DNA from 3 places in the Nocardia jiangsuensis genome. Region 3 is predicted to be linked to each of the others. Evidence: riboswitches for the same ligand, from Rfam matches in the RefSeq annotation. Region 3 holds a riboswitch; each other region holds the start of a gene.
What was found. A riboswitch is a leader RNA that binds a small molecule or an ion and turns the genes downstream of it on or off. The one in region 3 is predicted to bind S-adenosylmethionine.
Positions count from the first base shown of each region.

Region 1: it holds a riboswitch for S-adenosylmethionine, as region 3 does, so the genes downstream of both, ACFO0B_RS21960 (bifunctional o-acetylhomoserine/o-acetylserine sulfhydrylase) here and ACFO0B_RS15475 (rhodanese-like domain-containing protein) in region 3, are expected to answer to the same signal.
Region 2: it holds a riboswitch for S-adenosylmethionine, as region 3 does, so the genes downstream of both, ACFO0B_RS18970 (aminotransferase class V-fold PLP-dependent enzyme) here and ACFO0B_RS15475 (rhodanese-like domain-containing protein) in region 3, are expected to answer to the same signal.

Region 1 is NZ_JBHSAX010000017.1:624,438-629,521, reverse strand. It holds gene ACFO0B_RS21965 (NADP-dependent isocitrate dehydrogenase) at 59-1,276, opposite strand; SAM riboswitch class IV at 1,678-1,788, shown strand; gene ACFO0B_RS21960 (bifunctional o-acetylhomoserine/o-acetylserine sulfhydrylase) at 1,802-3,118, shown strand; gene metX (homoserine O-acetyltransferase MetX) at 3,115-4,242, shown strand; gene ACFO0B_RS21950 (DUF3017 domain-containing protein) at 4,239-4,484, opposite strand; gene ACFO0B_RS21945 (VOC family protein) at 4,559-4,915, opposite strand; gene ACFO0B_RS21940 (helix-turn-helix domain-containing protein) at 5,005-5,084, opposite strand, start outside.
Region 2 is NZ_JBHSAX010000014.1:995,733-1,000,816, reverse strand. It holds gene ACFO0B_RS18980 (YbaK/EbsC family protein) at 1-409, shown strand, start outside; gene ACFO0B_RS18975 (flavin reductase family protein) at 480-944, shown strand; gene ACFO0B_RS18970 (aminotransferase class V-fold PLP-dependent enzyme) at 1,077-2,393, opposite strand; SAM riboswitch class IV at 2,438-2,551, opposite strand; gene ACFO0B_RS18965 (Pls/PosA family non-ribosomal peptide synthetase) at 2,797-5,084, shown strand, end outside.
Region 3 is NZ_JBHSAX010000014.1:252,881-257,964, reverse strand. It holds gene ACFO0B_RS15485 (FAD-dependent oxidoreductase) at 1-1,170, opposite strand, end outside; gene ACFO0B_RS15480 (Rv0361 family membrane protein) at 1,408-1,842, shown strand; SAM riboswitch class IV at 1,909-2,025, shown strand; gene ACFO0B_RS15475 (rhodanese-like domain-containing protein) at 2,040-2,456, shown strand; gene ACFO0B_RS15470 (O-succinylhomoserine sulfhydrylase) at 2,453-3,667, shown strand; gene ACFO0B_RS15465 (DJ-1/PfpI family protein) at 3,708-4,337, shown strand; gene ACFO0B_RS15460 (MarR family winged helix-turn-helix transcriptional regulator) at 4,334-4,777, shown strand; gene fgd (glucose-6-phosphate dehydrogenase (coenzyme-F420)) at 4,774-5,084, opposite strand, start outside.

The DNA.
Region 1 (5,084 bases), on a different contig from region 3:
TGTCAATCGCAAAACCCCCGCTCCGCGAGCAGCGGAACGGGGGCCTGCGCGAGCGAGATCAGCGCAGCGCGCGCGCCAGGTTGACGTCGAGCGCGCCGAGGAACTCCTCGGTGCTCAGGTACCCCTGGTCCCCGCCGACCAGCGCGGCCAGATCCTTGGTCATCTGACCACCCTCGACCGTCTTGATGACGACGTCCTCGAGCGTCTGCGCGAAGCCGATCACCTCGGGGGTGTTGTCCAGCTTGCCGCGGTGCTCGAGCCCGCGGGTCCAGGCGAAGATCGACGCGATCGGGTTGGTCGAGGTCGGCTTGCCCTGCTGGTGCTGGCGGAAGTGCCTGGTCACGGTGCCGTGCGCGGCCTCGGCCTCACAGGTCTGGCCGTCCGGGGTGAGCAGCACCGAGGTCATCAGGCCGAGCGATCCGAAGCCCTGCGCGACGGTGTCGGACTGCACGTCGCCGTCGTAGTTCTTGCAGGCCCAGACGTAGCCGCCCTCCCACTTCATGGAGGAGGCGACCATGTCGTCGATCAGCCGGTGCTCGTAGGTGAGCCCGGCGGCGTCGAACTGGCTCTTGAACTCGGCGTCGAACACCTCCTGGAAGGTGTCCTTGAACATGCCGTCGTAGGCCTTGAGGATGGTGTTCTTGGTCGACATGTAGACCGGGTAGTTCTGCTGCAGGCCGTAGTTGAACGAGGCCCGCGCGAAGTCCTCGATGGACTTCTTGAAGTTGTACATGCCCATGACGACGCCGCCGGCCTCCGGCATCTTCACGACCTCGTGCACGATCGGCTCGCTGCCGTCCTCCGGGGTGAAGGTGAGGGTGACGGTGCCCGCCTCGAACACCTTGAAGTCGGTGGCGCGGTACTGGTCACCGAAGGCGTGGCGGCCGATGATGATCGGCTTGGTCCAGCCCGGCACCAGCCGCGGGACGTTGGAGATGATGATCGGCGCGCGGAAGATCGTGCCGCCGAGGATGTTGCGGATGGTGCCGTTCGGCGACCGCCACATCTTCTTCAGCCCGAATTCCTCGACCCGCGCCTCGTCCGGGGTGATCGTGGCGCACTTGACCCCGACGCCGTGGCGCTTGATCGCCTCGGCGGCGTCCACGGTGACCTGGTCGTCGGTCTTGTCGCGGTACTCGATGCCGAGGTCGTAGTACTCGAGGTTCACATCGAGGTACGGGTGGACCAGCTTGTCCTTGATGAACTGCCAGATGATCCGCGTCATCTCGTCGCCGTCGAGCTCTACGACGGTGCCTTCAACCTTGATCTTGGACATGGATCTTCGTGTCCTCCTAGGGTGTGTGCCCTCATTGCACGGCCAGGCGAACACGCTTGTGAGCGGACCCCAGCTGTCCAACAGACAACATCGATGTCCCGCTTGGTCGGCGAGACCCTGTGGTGCAAACAAGACAAGCGTACTGCTGCCCGACCTCGCAGGGAACGACGAGGGTCACCCTTGCGGCGACCCTGGCTCGTTACTCGCGAGTAGGTCCGGCGTGACCGAGGACACGCCCCTTGCTCACCGTTCGAGCCTACGACGAGAGCCACGGGCGGCGCAGCACCCACCCGCCCAGAGCGCCCGTGAACCCCCTGTGATCGCATTCACAACGCTCACCTGTGGATAGCCCCGCACTCGGGTTCGATCGGCAGACCTCGGTCCGGTTACGATGTCGAACAGGTCATGAGTGCCAGCGCGAAGCCCCGGCTTGCTGGCCGGCAACCCTCCAGCAGCGGCGGGGTGCTCCGGGTGATGACCCGGCTCCCGACGGCCGGGAGCAAGCGCGCTTTCTGGAGGTAACACGTGACCGAGACGACCGACCCCACCGCGAACTGGTCCTTCGAGACCAAGCAGGTGCACGCGGGGCAGACCCCCGACGGCAGCACCAACGCCCGTGCCCTGCCGATCTACCAGACCACGTCCTACACCTTCCGGGACACCGCGCACGCCGCTGCGCTCTTCGGCCTCGCCGAGCCGGGCAACATCTACACCCGGATCATGAACCCCACCCAGGACGTGGTGGAGCAGCGGATCGCGGCCCTCGAGGGTGGCGTCGCGGCGCTGGTCGTCGCCTCCGGCCAGGCGGCCGAGACCTTCGCCATCCTGAACCTGGCCAACGCGGGCGACCACATCGTCTCCAGCCCGCACCTCTACGGCGGCACCTACAACCTCTTCCACTACACCCTGCCCAAGCTCGGCATCACCGTCTCCTTCGTGGACGACCCGGACGACCTGGAGCAGTGGCGCGGCGCCGTCCGGCCGAACACCAAGGCGTTCTACGGCGAGACCATCGCCAACCCGAGCAGCGCCATCCTCGACCTGCCCGGCATCTCCGCCGTCGCGCACGACGCGGGCGTCCCGCTTATCGTCGACAACACGGTGGCCACGCCCTACCTGCTGCGGCCGCTGGAGCACGGCGCCGACATCGTGGTGCACTCGGCCACCAAGTACCTGGGCGGCCACGGCGCCGCCATCGCCGGGGCGATCGTCGACGGCGGCACCTTCGACTGGACCGGCACGACCGAATCCGGCGAGGACCGCTTCCCCGGCTTCACCACCCCGGACCCCAGCTACCACGGAGCAGTCTTCGCCGAGCTCGGCGCGCCCGCCTTCGCGCTCAAGGCACGGGTGCAGCTGCTGCGCGACCTCGGCTCCGCGGTCTCGCCGTTCAACGCCTTCCTGATCAGCCAGGGCATCGAGACGCTGAGCCTGCGCATGGAGCGGCACGTGCAGAACGCGCAGGCGGTCGCCGAGTTCCTCGCCACGCACCCGGCGGTGACCTCGGTCGCCTACGCCGGGCTGCCCACCTCGCCCTGGTACGAGCGCGGCAGGCAGCTGACGCCGAAGGGCGCGGGCGCGGTGATCGCCTTCGAGCTGAAGGGCGGCGTCGAGGCGGGCAAGAAGTTCGTCGACGCGCTGACGCTGCACAGCCATGTCGCCAATATCGGCGACGTGCGCTCGCTGGTGATCCACCCGGCCTCCACCACGCACTCCCAGCTCACCCCGGACGAGCAGGCGAGCTCCGGCGTCACGCCGGGGCTGGTCCGGCTCGCCGTCGGCATCGAGGGGCTGCAGGACATCCTGGCCGACCTGCGCGCGGGCTTCGACGCGGCGTCGTGACCGTGGGTATCGAAGCGGGCACCGCCCTGCTGCCACCACCGGACGGCACGTCCGGCGTGATCGCGGTGGGCGACGTCAAGCTGGAGAACGGCGCTGTCGTCCCGGATGTGCGGCTGGCCGTGCAGCGCTGGGGCGAGCTCTCCCCCGCGCTGGACAACGTGATCCTGGTCGAGCACGCGCTGACCGGCGACGCGCACGTCGCCAGCGCCCCGGACAATCCCGCGCCCGGCTGGTGGGAGGGCATGGTCGGCCCCGGCGCCCCGCTGGACACCGACGAGTGGTGCGTGATCGCCACCAATGTGCTCGGCGGCTGCAAGGGCAGCACCGGCCCCGCCGCCCCCGCCCCCGACGGCAAGCCGTGGGGCAGCCGGTTCCCGGAGATCTCCATCCGCGACCAGGTGACCGCCGAGATCGCGCTGGCCGACCTGCTCGGCATCGAGCGGCTGGCCGCCGCGATCGGCGGCTCCATGGGCGGCATGCGGGTGCTGGAGTGGATGGTCGGCAAGCCGGAGCGGGTGGCCGCGGCGCTGGTCCTCGCGGTCGGCGCGCGCGCCACCGCGGACCAGATCGGCACCCAGACCACGCAGATCGCCGCCATCGTCGGCGACCCGGCCTGGCAGGGCGGCGAGTACCACGGCACCGGCAGCGCTCCCGTGACCGGGCTCGCCGTCGCCCGGCGGATCGCGCACCTCAGCTACCGCACCGAGGCCGAGCTGGACCACCGCTTCGAGAACCTGCCGCAGGACGGCGAGGACCCGTGGGACGGCGGCAGGTACGCGGTGCAGAGCTACCTGGAGCACCAGGCGGAGAAGCTGGTCGCGCGGTTCGACGCCGCCACCTACGTGCTGCTCTCCGAGGCCATGAACCGGCACGATGTCGGCCGCGGCCGCGGCGGGGTCGCGGCCGCGCTCGGCTCGACCCCGGTGCCGTGCGTGGTCGGCGGGGTCGACTCGGATCGGCTCTACCCGCTGCGCACCCAGCGCGAGCTGGCCGAGCTGCTGCCCGGCTGCACCGGGCTGGACGTCATCCACTCCAGGGACGGCCACGACGGCTTCCTCACCGAGGCCGAGCAGATCTCGCTTCTGCTGGCCCGCACCGCCGAGCTGGCGAGGGCGAACCGTTAACCGACGCCGAGCGTGTTGATGGTGGCGGCGAGGAAGACGATGGTGCTGCCGAGCAGGCTCAGCGCCGCCACGTCGAACGGCTTGCCGCGCACCGCGAGCAGCCCCACCCGCACCGTCGGCAGGCACAGCCGGAAGACGGCCGCGAGCAGCGCCGCACTGCCGAAGATGAAGGCGCCGCGGCGCCAGCGGTCGGAGGCGACGAAGACGATCGCCACCAGCACGACCAGCCCGACGACCACCATCGGCAGGTGACAGCGCAGGAACTGCGCGCCCCAGCTGCCGCCTCCGGATTCGCTTCGCGCCACGGTCGGGTCTGTCACGCCTGCGATTGTGACAGACCCGGCTGGTGCAGCCCGAATCGCACGCCCTGGTCGTCGCGGCAGAAGGCGAAGCGGCCGAAGCCCTCCGTTTCCGGGCCGGGGTCGTCGGCTTCGCCGCCCAGTTCGCGGACCTTCCGCGCCGCGGCCTCGATGTCGTCGACTCGGAAGAAGATGTCGATCCGGCGGTCCTCGTCGCCGTTGTGCACGCCGCCGCGGACGCCGCCGGTCTCCAGCCAGGCCGGGCCGCCCGGTTGGGTCTCGTGCGATTTCCAGCCGAGGAGTCGCTCGTAGAACGAGCGGGCGCGGCCGGCGTCGGGGACGCCGATCTCGAAGAAGCTCGGTTCACCGGTCATGGGTGGTTCCCTCCGTTTCGGTGGTTCGCCCGACCCTAGGTGCGCGGTGCGTCGCCGGTCTTGAACGAATGTTCACCCGCGCGGCGGCGTCACCCCTGGCCGGCGGCCCAGGTGCTCGGCGGGCGGCCGGCGAACTCGCGGAAGTCGCGGGTGAAGTGCGCTTGGTCGG
Region 2 (5,084 bases), 740 kb from region 3:
CGGCGTGATCCTGACCCGGCCCGAACCCATCGATACCGCCGAGGACGCCGCCCGCGCCCTCGGCGTCGACCCTGGCGCCATCGTCGAGGCCCAGGTCTTCCTGCTGGACGACGAACCGGTGCTGCTCCTGGTCGCCGGTGCGCGGCCGGTGCACCTGGCGCGCACGGCGGCGCGGCTGGAGGGCGCGCTCACCCCCGCCCCCGAGGCGCTGACGCGGGAGGTCACCGGGCAGCCCGCGGGCGGGGTCGCCCCGCTCGGGCACCCGGCGAACCTCTCCACCTGGGTGGACACCGCGCTCGCCGCGCATCCGCAGCTGTGGGCGGCGGGTGGGCATCCGGGCACGCTGTTCCGCACCTCGTTCACCGAACTGGTGCGGATCACCGCCGGACAGCCGGTCGACATGGGCTGAACCGCGTACGTTCGTTGCTGTGAGTGCACCCAGTTCCGACGGCATCACCGCCGAGCAGTACCGCGCCTCCATGCGGCACTACCCGGCGGGCGTCACCATCGTGACGCTGCGGGCCGCGCACGGCCCCGTCGGCTTCACCGCCACCTCGTTCGCCTCGCTCTCGCTGGACCCGCCGCTGGTGTCGTTCAACATCGCGCACACCTCGTCCAGCCTGGACGCGCTGCGCGCCGCCGAGTCGGTGGTGATCCACTTCCTCGGGGCACATCAGCGGGAGCTGGCGCAGCGGTTCTCGCGCAGCGCAGCGGAGCGGTTCGCCGATCCGGCGCTCTGGGCCGAGCTGGAGTCCGGTGAGCCGGTGCTGCACGAGACACCGCTCTGGTTGCGCGCGGTGGTGCACCAGCGCTTCGACATCGGGGATCACACCTTCGTCGCCGGGCTCGTCACCCACGTCCACGACGAGACCCGGGGCGCGTCGCCCGCGGCGCCGCTCCTCTACTACGACGGCCGCTACCACCAGCCAACCGAACTGGGCTGAGTCTTCGTACACCGAGCAGAGGTGGTCGGCCGGGCCGGACCACGGCGATGGTCCGGCCCGGCCGCCCCGGCCCGCCATCCGACTCGAAGCGCAACCGAGTCGAGGCGGCCGCTCGAGGCCCCGATACAGGGGTCAGAATCCGGCGCAGGGCGCGGCGCCGAAGGCGTCCGCGCCGAGCGGACGGGTTTCGGGGACCGGGCTCCACGCCCCGCCCTCGGCGGCGTAGGACCAGGCCGACTCACCGCGCACCAGCGTGTGCAGCGCCGAGATCAGCCGGTCCACGTGCTCGACGGTCGTCCCCACCCCGACGCTGGCCCGCAGCGCGGCAGGCAACCCGAGCCGCTCGAGCAGCGGGTGCGCGCAGAAGCGCCCGTCGCGCACCCCGATCCCGTGCTCCGCGGAGAGGTACGCCGCGACGTGCCCCGGCGCGAACCCGGCCACCGTGAAGGCCACGATCCCCACCCCCTCCCCGCTGTCGGTGAAGATCCGCGGCTGCGAAACGCCAGGCACCCCGGCCAGCCCGTCCCGCAGCCGCGCGGTCAGCGCCCGCTCGTGCGCGACGAACCGCTCCTCGGGAATCGCGGCGAGCGCCGCGCAGGCCGCGGCGAGCGCCGCCGCCCCGAGCACATTCGGCGACCCGCCCTCGTGCCGCTGCGGCGCCGTAGCCCACTCGGTCTCGGTCACCGAGACGGAGCGGACGGCACCGCCCCCGGCCAGGTACGGCTCGGCCGCGTCCAGCCAGTCCCGCCGCCCGACCAGCACCCCGGCCCCGAACGGCGCGTACAGCTTGTGCCCCGAGCACACCAGGTAGTCGATCCCGGTGTCGCGCAGTGAGATCCGCCGGTGCGGCGCCAGCTGCGCCGCGTCGACCAGCAGCCGCGCCCCGCAGCGGTGCGCGATCTCGGCCAGCTCGCGCAGCGGGAGCAGCTCCCCGGTCACATTGGAGGCACCGGTGACGGCGAGCAGCGCGGCCGGCTCGCGGCACAGCTCGGCGACGAGCCTGCGCAGCGTCTCGGCGACGGTGTCGGCCGCGGTCACCACCCGGCGGCCGCCTGCGAGCCAGGGCAGGAAGTTGGCGTGGTGCTCGATGTCGAGCACAACGGTGTCGCCCGGCACGCAGCCGGCCAGCAGGTTCAGCGAGTCGGTCGTGCCGCGGGTGAAGACGGTGACCTGGTCCTCGGCGGCGTCGAAGAAGGCGCCGACGGTGCCGCGCGCGCTCTCGTAGCAGTCGGTGGAGACCCGGGAGGCGTAGCCGGCGCCGCGGTGCACGCTGGCGTAGTACGGCAGCAGCGTCGAGACCCGCTCGGTCACCGCGGCGATGGCGGGGGCGCTCGCGGCGTAGTCGAAGTTCGCGTAGCCGACGGTGCCGCCCTGCACCAGCGGGACGGCGAGGTCGTCACCGGAGGTCGCCGCGAGCGGGGCACAGGTCGGTTCGAGAACAGCGGTCATCACGTCATCCCAACATTCGGGGACCCGCAACATCAGGAGTGCCGAGTCCGCGCTTGCCGCGTCCGGTCGGACGACGGCCCGGTCGTCACCCGGAGCACCCCGCCGCGGAGGAGGGTTGCCGACCAGCAAGCCGGGGCTGAACGCTGGTACTCATGACCTGCCGAAAAGACTGGCAAAGCCACGCCCGGGTTGTCAAGGGCCGCTCCGGCGAAGATCACAGCCCGCCCGCGGCGCGCACCCCACCAGGCAGGAGTCGCCGGGTGAACGCCGGATGAACAGCGACGCACCCGCTCGACCAGCGCAGATGCCCGCCCGGCCGAGTAGCGTGAACAACCGGTCGCCGCCGGGTTCGCCCGCTGGTAACCCGAACATGGCAGAACGAGCGGGAAGTGTGGGCACATCGATGAAAGGTGGTGGGGACGTCATGGTCCGACCACAGCTCCATCCGGAGGAACTCGATTCCGCTGCCCCCGGTTCGGCGCCGCCCGGCACGGCCACGCTCCCCGACCCGCTGCGCCGCGGCGCGCTCGCCGCGCCGCCGCGCACGCTCGTCGACATCGTCACCGCTACCGCGCAGGAATTCCCGGACGCCGCCGCGATCGACGACGGCGAGACGGTGCTCAGCTACCTGGAACTCGTGGTCGAGATCGAGGTAGCGATGAACCGGCTCGCCGCGGCAGGGGTGCGGCGCGGCGACCGGGTCGGCATTCGGCTACCTTCCGGCAATCGTGAGCTGTACGTCACCATCCTCGCGGTGCTCTACTGCGGCGCGGCCTACGTCCCGGTGGACGCGGACGACCCCGAGGAGCGCGCCCGGCTGGTCTTCGGCGAGGCGAAGGTGGCGGTGATCGTCACCGCCGACGGCATCCTGCCCGGCACCCGCGATGCCGCCGAGGCGCCCGCCGACGACAGCGGCTGGGCCGACCTGCCCACCCCCGACGACGACGCCTGGATCATCTTCACCTCCGGCTCCACCGGCACCCCGAAGGGCGTCGCGGTGACGCACCGCAATGCCGCCGCCTTCGTCGACGCCGAGCACAACCTCTTCCTGCAGGAAGAGCCGATCGCCCCCGGCGACCGGGTGCTTGCCGGACTCTCGGTCGCCTTCGACGCCTCCTGCGAGGAGATGTGGCTGGCCTGGCGCAACGGCGCCTGCCTGGTCCCCGCCCCGCGTGATCTGGTGCGCACCGGTGCCGACCTGGGCCCGTGGCTCATGCGGCGCGGCGTCACCGTGGTCTCCACCGTCCCGACGCTGGCCGCGACCTGGCCCGCGGAGGCGCTGGACGGCGTCCGGATGCTCATCTTCGGCGGCGAGGCGGTGCCGCCGGAGCTGGCCGAGCGGCTCGCCCGCGACACCGACCGCGAGGTGTGGAACACCTACGGCCCCACCGAGGCCACCGTCGTCGCCTGCGCCGCCAGGCTGACCGGCGAGCCGCCGGTGCGCATCGGGCTCCCGCTGGACGGCTGGGACCTGGTGGTGGTGAACGTCGATGGCGAGCCGGTGCCGGAGGGCGAGACCGGCGAGCTGGTGATCGGCGGGGTCGGGCTTGCCCGCTACCTGGACCCGGCCAAGGACGCGGAGAAGTACGCCCCGCTGCCCGCGCTCGGCTGGGACCGCGCCTACCGCAGCGGCGACCTCGTCCGCAACGACCGCGAAGGCCTGGTCTTCCTCGGCCGCGCCGACGACCAGATCAAGCTGGGCGGCAGGCGGATCGAGCTCGGCGAGATCGACAACGCGCTGCAGCACCTGCCCGGCGTCACCGGCGCGGCCGCCGCCATCCGCACCACCAGGGCGGGCAACAAGGTCCTGATCGGCTACCTGACCGGCCCGGACACCGACTACGACCTGCGCGCCGCCCGCGCAATGCTGGCCGGGCAGCTGCCCGCGCCGCTCGTCCCCCGGCTCGCCATCGTCGACGACATGCCGACCAGGACCTCGGGCAAGGTCGACCGCGACGCCCTGCCGTGGCCACTGCCGAACGCCGCCGAGGACGACCCGGAGAACGAGCTCACCGGCACCGCGCTCTGGATCGCCGGGATCTGGGACTCCATCCTCGGTGCCGAGATCACCGGCCCCGACGTCGACTTCTTCGACCTGGGCGGCGGCTCGCTCGCGGCCGCGCAGCTGGTCACCGCGTTGCGTGAGCGCTACCCGACGGTCGCCGTCGCCGATATCTACGACCACCCCCGGCTCGGCGCCATGGCCGAGCTGCTCGACCAGAGCACGCCCGCTGTCGCCGTCGTCGACCGCACGGTCCGCCCGACCCCGCGGAAGGCTCAGCTCGCCCAGGTGCTCGCGACCGTCCCGCTCACCACGCTGACCGGGCTGCAGTGGCTCACCTGGCTCGCCATCGTCGGGAATGTGGCGGCGTGGTCCGGCTCGCTGCCGTGGCTCCCCGCGCTCTCCTGGTGGTGGACGCTGGTCGCGTTCGTGCTCTTCATCTCCCCGCCCGGCCGGATGGCGCTCTGCGTAGTCGGGGCGCGGACGCTGCTCGCCGGGTTGCGGCCGGGCAGCTACCCGCGCGGCGGCTCGGTGCACCTGCGGCTCTGGGCCGCGGTCCGGCTCTCCGAGGCCTCCGGCGCGGAGAATCTCTCCGGCGCGCCGTGGATGGTTCCGTTCGCCCGCGCGCTCGGCGCGAAGATCGGCCGCGGCGTCGACCTGCACAGCCTGCCGCCGGTCACCGGCATGCT
Region 3 (5,084 bases):
GGCGACGGTCTCGTTGGCGTCGCCCTTGGTGTGGCCGATCAGGCCGACCGGGCCGCGCTTGATCCAGCCGGTCACGTAGGTGCCGGGCAGGTAGCGGGCCGGGCCGTCGGCGTTCTCGTCGATCAGGACGCGGCCCGCCTCGTTCGGCACGGTGCCGGCCTGGTCGTCGAAGGGCAGCTGGGTGACGTTCTGCGACAGGTAGCCGACTGCGCGATACACGGCCTGCACCTCCCAGTCGCGGTACTCGCCGGTGCCCTTGACGTTGCCGGTGCCGTCCAGCTGGGTGCGCTCGGTGCGCAGCCCGACGACCTTGCCGTCGGCGTCGCCGACCACCTCGGTCGGCGCCTCGAAGAAGTGCAGGAAGAGCTTGTGCGGGCGGTCGCCCTGGTCGCGGATGGCCCACTGCTCCAGCGTGTTGGCGACCATGTCGACCTGCTTGGAGTGCCTGCGCGCGGCCTCGGAGCCCTCGTCGTAGTCGATGTCCTGCGGATCGACGATGACCTCGATGGTCGGCGAATGGTCCAGCTCGCGCAGCTCCAGCGGGGTGAACTTGGCCTGCGCGGGGCCGCGGCGGCCGAAGACGTGCACCTCGACGGCCTTGTTCTGCTTGAGGCCCGCGTAGACGTTCGGCGGGATCTCGGTCGGCAGCAGCTCGTCGCCGGTCTTGGCGAGCACGCGGGCGATGTCCAGCGCGACGTTGCCGACGCCGAGCACCGCGACCTTCTCCGCCTCCAGCGGCCAGCTGCGCGGAACGTCCGGGTGGCCGTCGTACCAGGAGACGAAGTCGGCGGCGCCGTAGGAGCCGTCCAGCTCGATGCCGGGGATGGTGAGCGCGCGGTCGGCGTTGGCGCCGGTGGAGAAGATCACGGCGTCGTAGAAGCGGCGCAGATCGTCCAGGGTGATGTCGGTGCCGTAGTCGATGTTGCCGAGCAGCCGCACCTGCTCCTTGTCCAGCACCTTGTGCAGCGCGGTGATGATGCCCTTGATCCGCGGGTGGTCCGGCGCGACGCCGTAGCGGATCAGGCCGAACGGCGCCGGCATCCGCTCGTAGAGGTCGATGGAGACGTCCGTGTCGGACTTCATCAGCGCGTCGGCGGCGTAGATCCCGGCCGGGCCTGCACCCACGATCGCAATGCGGAGCGGCCGGGCCGCCTCACTCTGTTCGGTCATGTTCACGCGCACCTTCGGTCGATACGTTCATCTGGCGTCTACTTAGCCCAGGCTAACCTGAGATCGGTCCGGAACCGCGCTCCCATTCTCCCCGGAGCAACGGACGGCGGCTCCGGCACGAGTCGCAAGCAGCCATTCTATCGGCCCTGCTCCGCGCGGCCCGCGACCCGGGTACGCAGCGCGTATCCTGCCGGGGCCGGTGCGCCGACGGCCCAGGTCATCGGTGATCATCGGGGGATGAGCGAGCAGCAGCCCGGTGGCGACGAGCCGGAAGTCCGATCGATCGTGCCGTTCGTGGCGGCGGGGGTGCTCGTGGTGCTGGTCCTGGTGGGAATCGTGATCGCCGGGGTGCTCTCGCCCGCTGAGAAAAATGTCACAGAGGCGGACAAGCTGGCGGCGGCGGTGCGCAACTACGCCGACGCCCGCGGCCGCAGCGATCTGGTGCCCCCGCCCGGCACCGCCTGCCCCGGCTTCGACGAGGCCGCCTCCCCGCTCGCCGAGCAGCTGGGCGGGCCGGAAACCAGCACCGATATCGAGGTCGCCGAGTTGGTGAACCCGGTGGTCGACGGCGAGCGCGGCCGGATCACGGTGACCACGCGGGTGGACGGCCGCACGGCCACCGTCACCTGGAACCTGGCGAAGGAAGGCGACCGCTGGCTGGTCTGCGGATGACGCGCCCGGACGCGGGAGAACTCGTGTTGACAGCACCCGCTTTCCCGGGGCAATCTCGGATCGCAAGGTCATGAGAACCAGCGTCAAGCCCCGGCTCGGCTGGTCGGCAACCCTCCTCCGCGGCGGGGTGCTCCGGGTGACGACCTGGCCGTATGTGGCGTTCCCGTGCGGCAAGCGTGGATCACAGGAGGTTCGACATGAGTTATGCCGGTGACATCACCCCGAAGCAGGCGTGGGAGTTGCTGCGCGACAATCCGTCCGCGGTGCTGGTCGACGTGCGCACCGAGGCCGAGTGGCGCTGGGTCGGGGTCCCGGACACCACCGAGGTGGACCGGCCGACCGCGCTGATCGAGTGGGTGGACGGCACCGGCACACCGAACCCGGCCTTCCTCGAGCAACTGAACCAGGCCTTGGCCGGGCGCGATCCGGCGGCCCCGGTCGTGTTCCTGTGTCGCTCCGGCCAGCGCTCGGCGCACGCCGCCAGCCTGGCGACCGGCGCCGGAATCGCCCCCTCCTACAACGTGATCGACGGCTTCGAGGGCCCGCTGGACGGCGACGGCCGCCGCGGCATCGCGGGCTGGCGCGCCGACGGCCTGCCCTGGCGGCAGTCGTGATCACCGGCGGCTCCTTCGAGCGGCCGCTGCCGGAGAACGTCGGCCCGGCCACGCTCGGCGTGCGCGGCGGGCTGCGCCGCTCGGGGTTCGAGGAGACCTCCGAGGCGCTCTACCTCACCTCCGGCTTCGTCTACGAGAGCGCCGAGGCGGCCGAGGCCGCCTTCACCGGCGACGTCGAGCACTTCGTCTACTCCCGCTACGGCAACCCGACGGTCGCCGTCTTCGAGGAGCGGATGCGGCTGATCGACGGCGCGGAGGCGTGTTTCGCCACCGCGAGCGGCATGGCGGCGGTCTTCACCGCGCTCGGCGCGCTGCTGAAGGCGGGCGACCGGTTGGTCGCCGCGCGCAGCCTCTTCGGCTCCTGCTTCGTGGTGGCCAACGAGATCCTGCCGCGCTGGGGCGTGCGGACGGTCTTCGTCGACGGCGAGGATCTGGACCAGTGGGAGCAGGCGCTCTCGGTGCCGACCCAGGCGGTCTTCTTCGAGACCCCGGCCAACCCCATGCAGAACCTGGTCGACGTGCGGCGGGTCAGCGAGCTCGCGCACGCGGCGGGCGCGAAGGTGGTGCTGGACAATGTCTTCGCCACCCCGCTGCTACAGCGCAGCCTGGAGCTCGGCGCCGACGTGGTGGTCTACTCCGGCACCAAGCACATCGACGGCCAGGGCCGGGTGCTCGGCGGCGCCATCCTCGGCGACCGGGAGTACATCGACGGCCCGGTGAAGACGCTCATGCGGCACACCGGCCCCGCGCTCAGCCCGTTCAACGCGTGGACCCTGCTCAAGGGGCTGGAGACCATGCCGCTGCGTGTGAAGCACTCCACCGAGTCGGCGCTCAAGGTCGCCCGCTTCCTGGAGGGTCACCCGGCGGTCGGCTGGGTGCGCTACCCGTTCCTGGAGACGCACCCGCAGCACGATCTCGCCACCGCGCAGATGAGCGGCGGCGGCACCGTGGTCACCTTCGAGCTCGCCGCCGGCGACGGTGAGGGCAAGAAGCGCGCCTTCGAGGTGCTGAACCGGCTGCGGGTGGTCGACATCTCGAACAACCTCGGCGACGCCAAGACGCTGATCACGCACCCGGCCACCACCACGCACCGGGCCATGGGCGCGGAGGGGCGGGCCGGGATCGGGCTCACCGACGGCGTCGTCCGCATCTCGGTCGGCCTGGAGGACGTCGAGGACCTGATCGCGGACCTGGACCACGCGCTGGGCTGAGCCATTGACAGCATCCTGTCAGATTTGACAGTATGCTGTCATGACTTCGGAACCTCGCATCGTGTACACGGCGGTCTACGACACCCTGGCCGACTGGGAGGTCGGGGCCGCCATCGCCTACCTCAACAACCCCGAGCTGCAGCGCGAGCCGGGCTCGCTCGCGGTGCGCACGGTCGGCCGCGACACCGAGCCGGTGACCACCGGCGGCGGCATGCGCGTCCTGCCCGACGTCGACCTGGCCGAGGTCGACCTCGACCGGGCGGCGGCGCTCATCCTGCCGGGGGCGAACCTCTGGGATCAGGGCGACGAGCTGGCGGGCTTCGCCGGGCTGGCCCGCGGCTTCCTCGACGCAGGACGCCCGGTCGCCGCCATCTGCGGCGCCACCTTCGGGCTCGCCAAGGCCGGGCTGCTCGACACCAGGGCGCACACCAGCAACGACCCCGGCTACCTCGCGGCCAGCGGCTACGCGGGCAGCGCGCACTACAGGAACGAGCCCGCGGTCACCGACGGCAACGTGATCACCGCGACCTCGCTGGCGCCGTTCCACTTCGCGCACCAGGTCTTCGCGGCGCTCGACGTCTACGAGCCGCAGGTGCTCGACGCCTGGTTCCGGCTCTTCGCCGAGCGCGACCCGAGCGCCTACGCCGTGCTCGCGGAGCACGGGGCGTGACCGAGCAGGAGCTGTTCAGCACCGCGGCCATCACCTCGTTCGCGCTGAACGGCCGCTTCCTCGCGGTCGCCGAGAAGCTCGCCGCCCCCGCCGGGCTCACCGCCGCCTGGTGGCAGGTGCTCGGCGCGGTGCTGCCCGAGCCGCTCCCGGTGGCGGGCATAGCGCGAGCCATGGGAATCACCAGGCAGAGCGTGCAGCGCATCGCCGATCTGCTGGTCGGGAAGGGGCTCGCCGAGTACCGGGAGAATCCGGCGCACCGGCGCGCCAAGCTGGTCGCCGTCACCGACGAGGGGCTGGCGGCGGTGCGCCGGATCTCCCCGCAGCACGCGCAGGTGGCGCACCGGCTCGCCGCCGAGCTGGGCGCCGAGCGGTTCGCCGAGATCGTCGCCGCGCTCACCGAACTCGCGGCGACGATGGATCGGCTCGAACTGGACTCCTAGCCCAGCTTGCGCAGCCGCGGCCCCAGGTCGCGCTGGAAGAGGTCGAGGAAGCGGCGCTGGTCGTGGCCGGGGGCGTGGAAGACCAGGTGGTTCAGGCCGGCGTCGAGGTAGGGCTTGACCTGCTCGACGGCCTCGTCGGGGTCGCTGGCGACGATCCAGCGCTTGGCGATCTGCTCGATCGGCAGCGCGTCGGCGGCGGCTTCCATCTCGATGGGGTCGGTGATGGAGTGCTTCTGCTCGGGGGTGAGGGAGAGCGGGGCCCAGAAGCGGGTGTTCTCCAGTGCGAGTTCGGGGTCGGTGTCGTAGG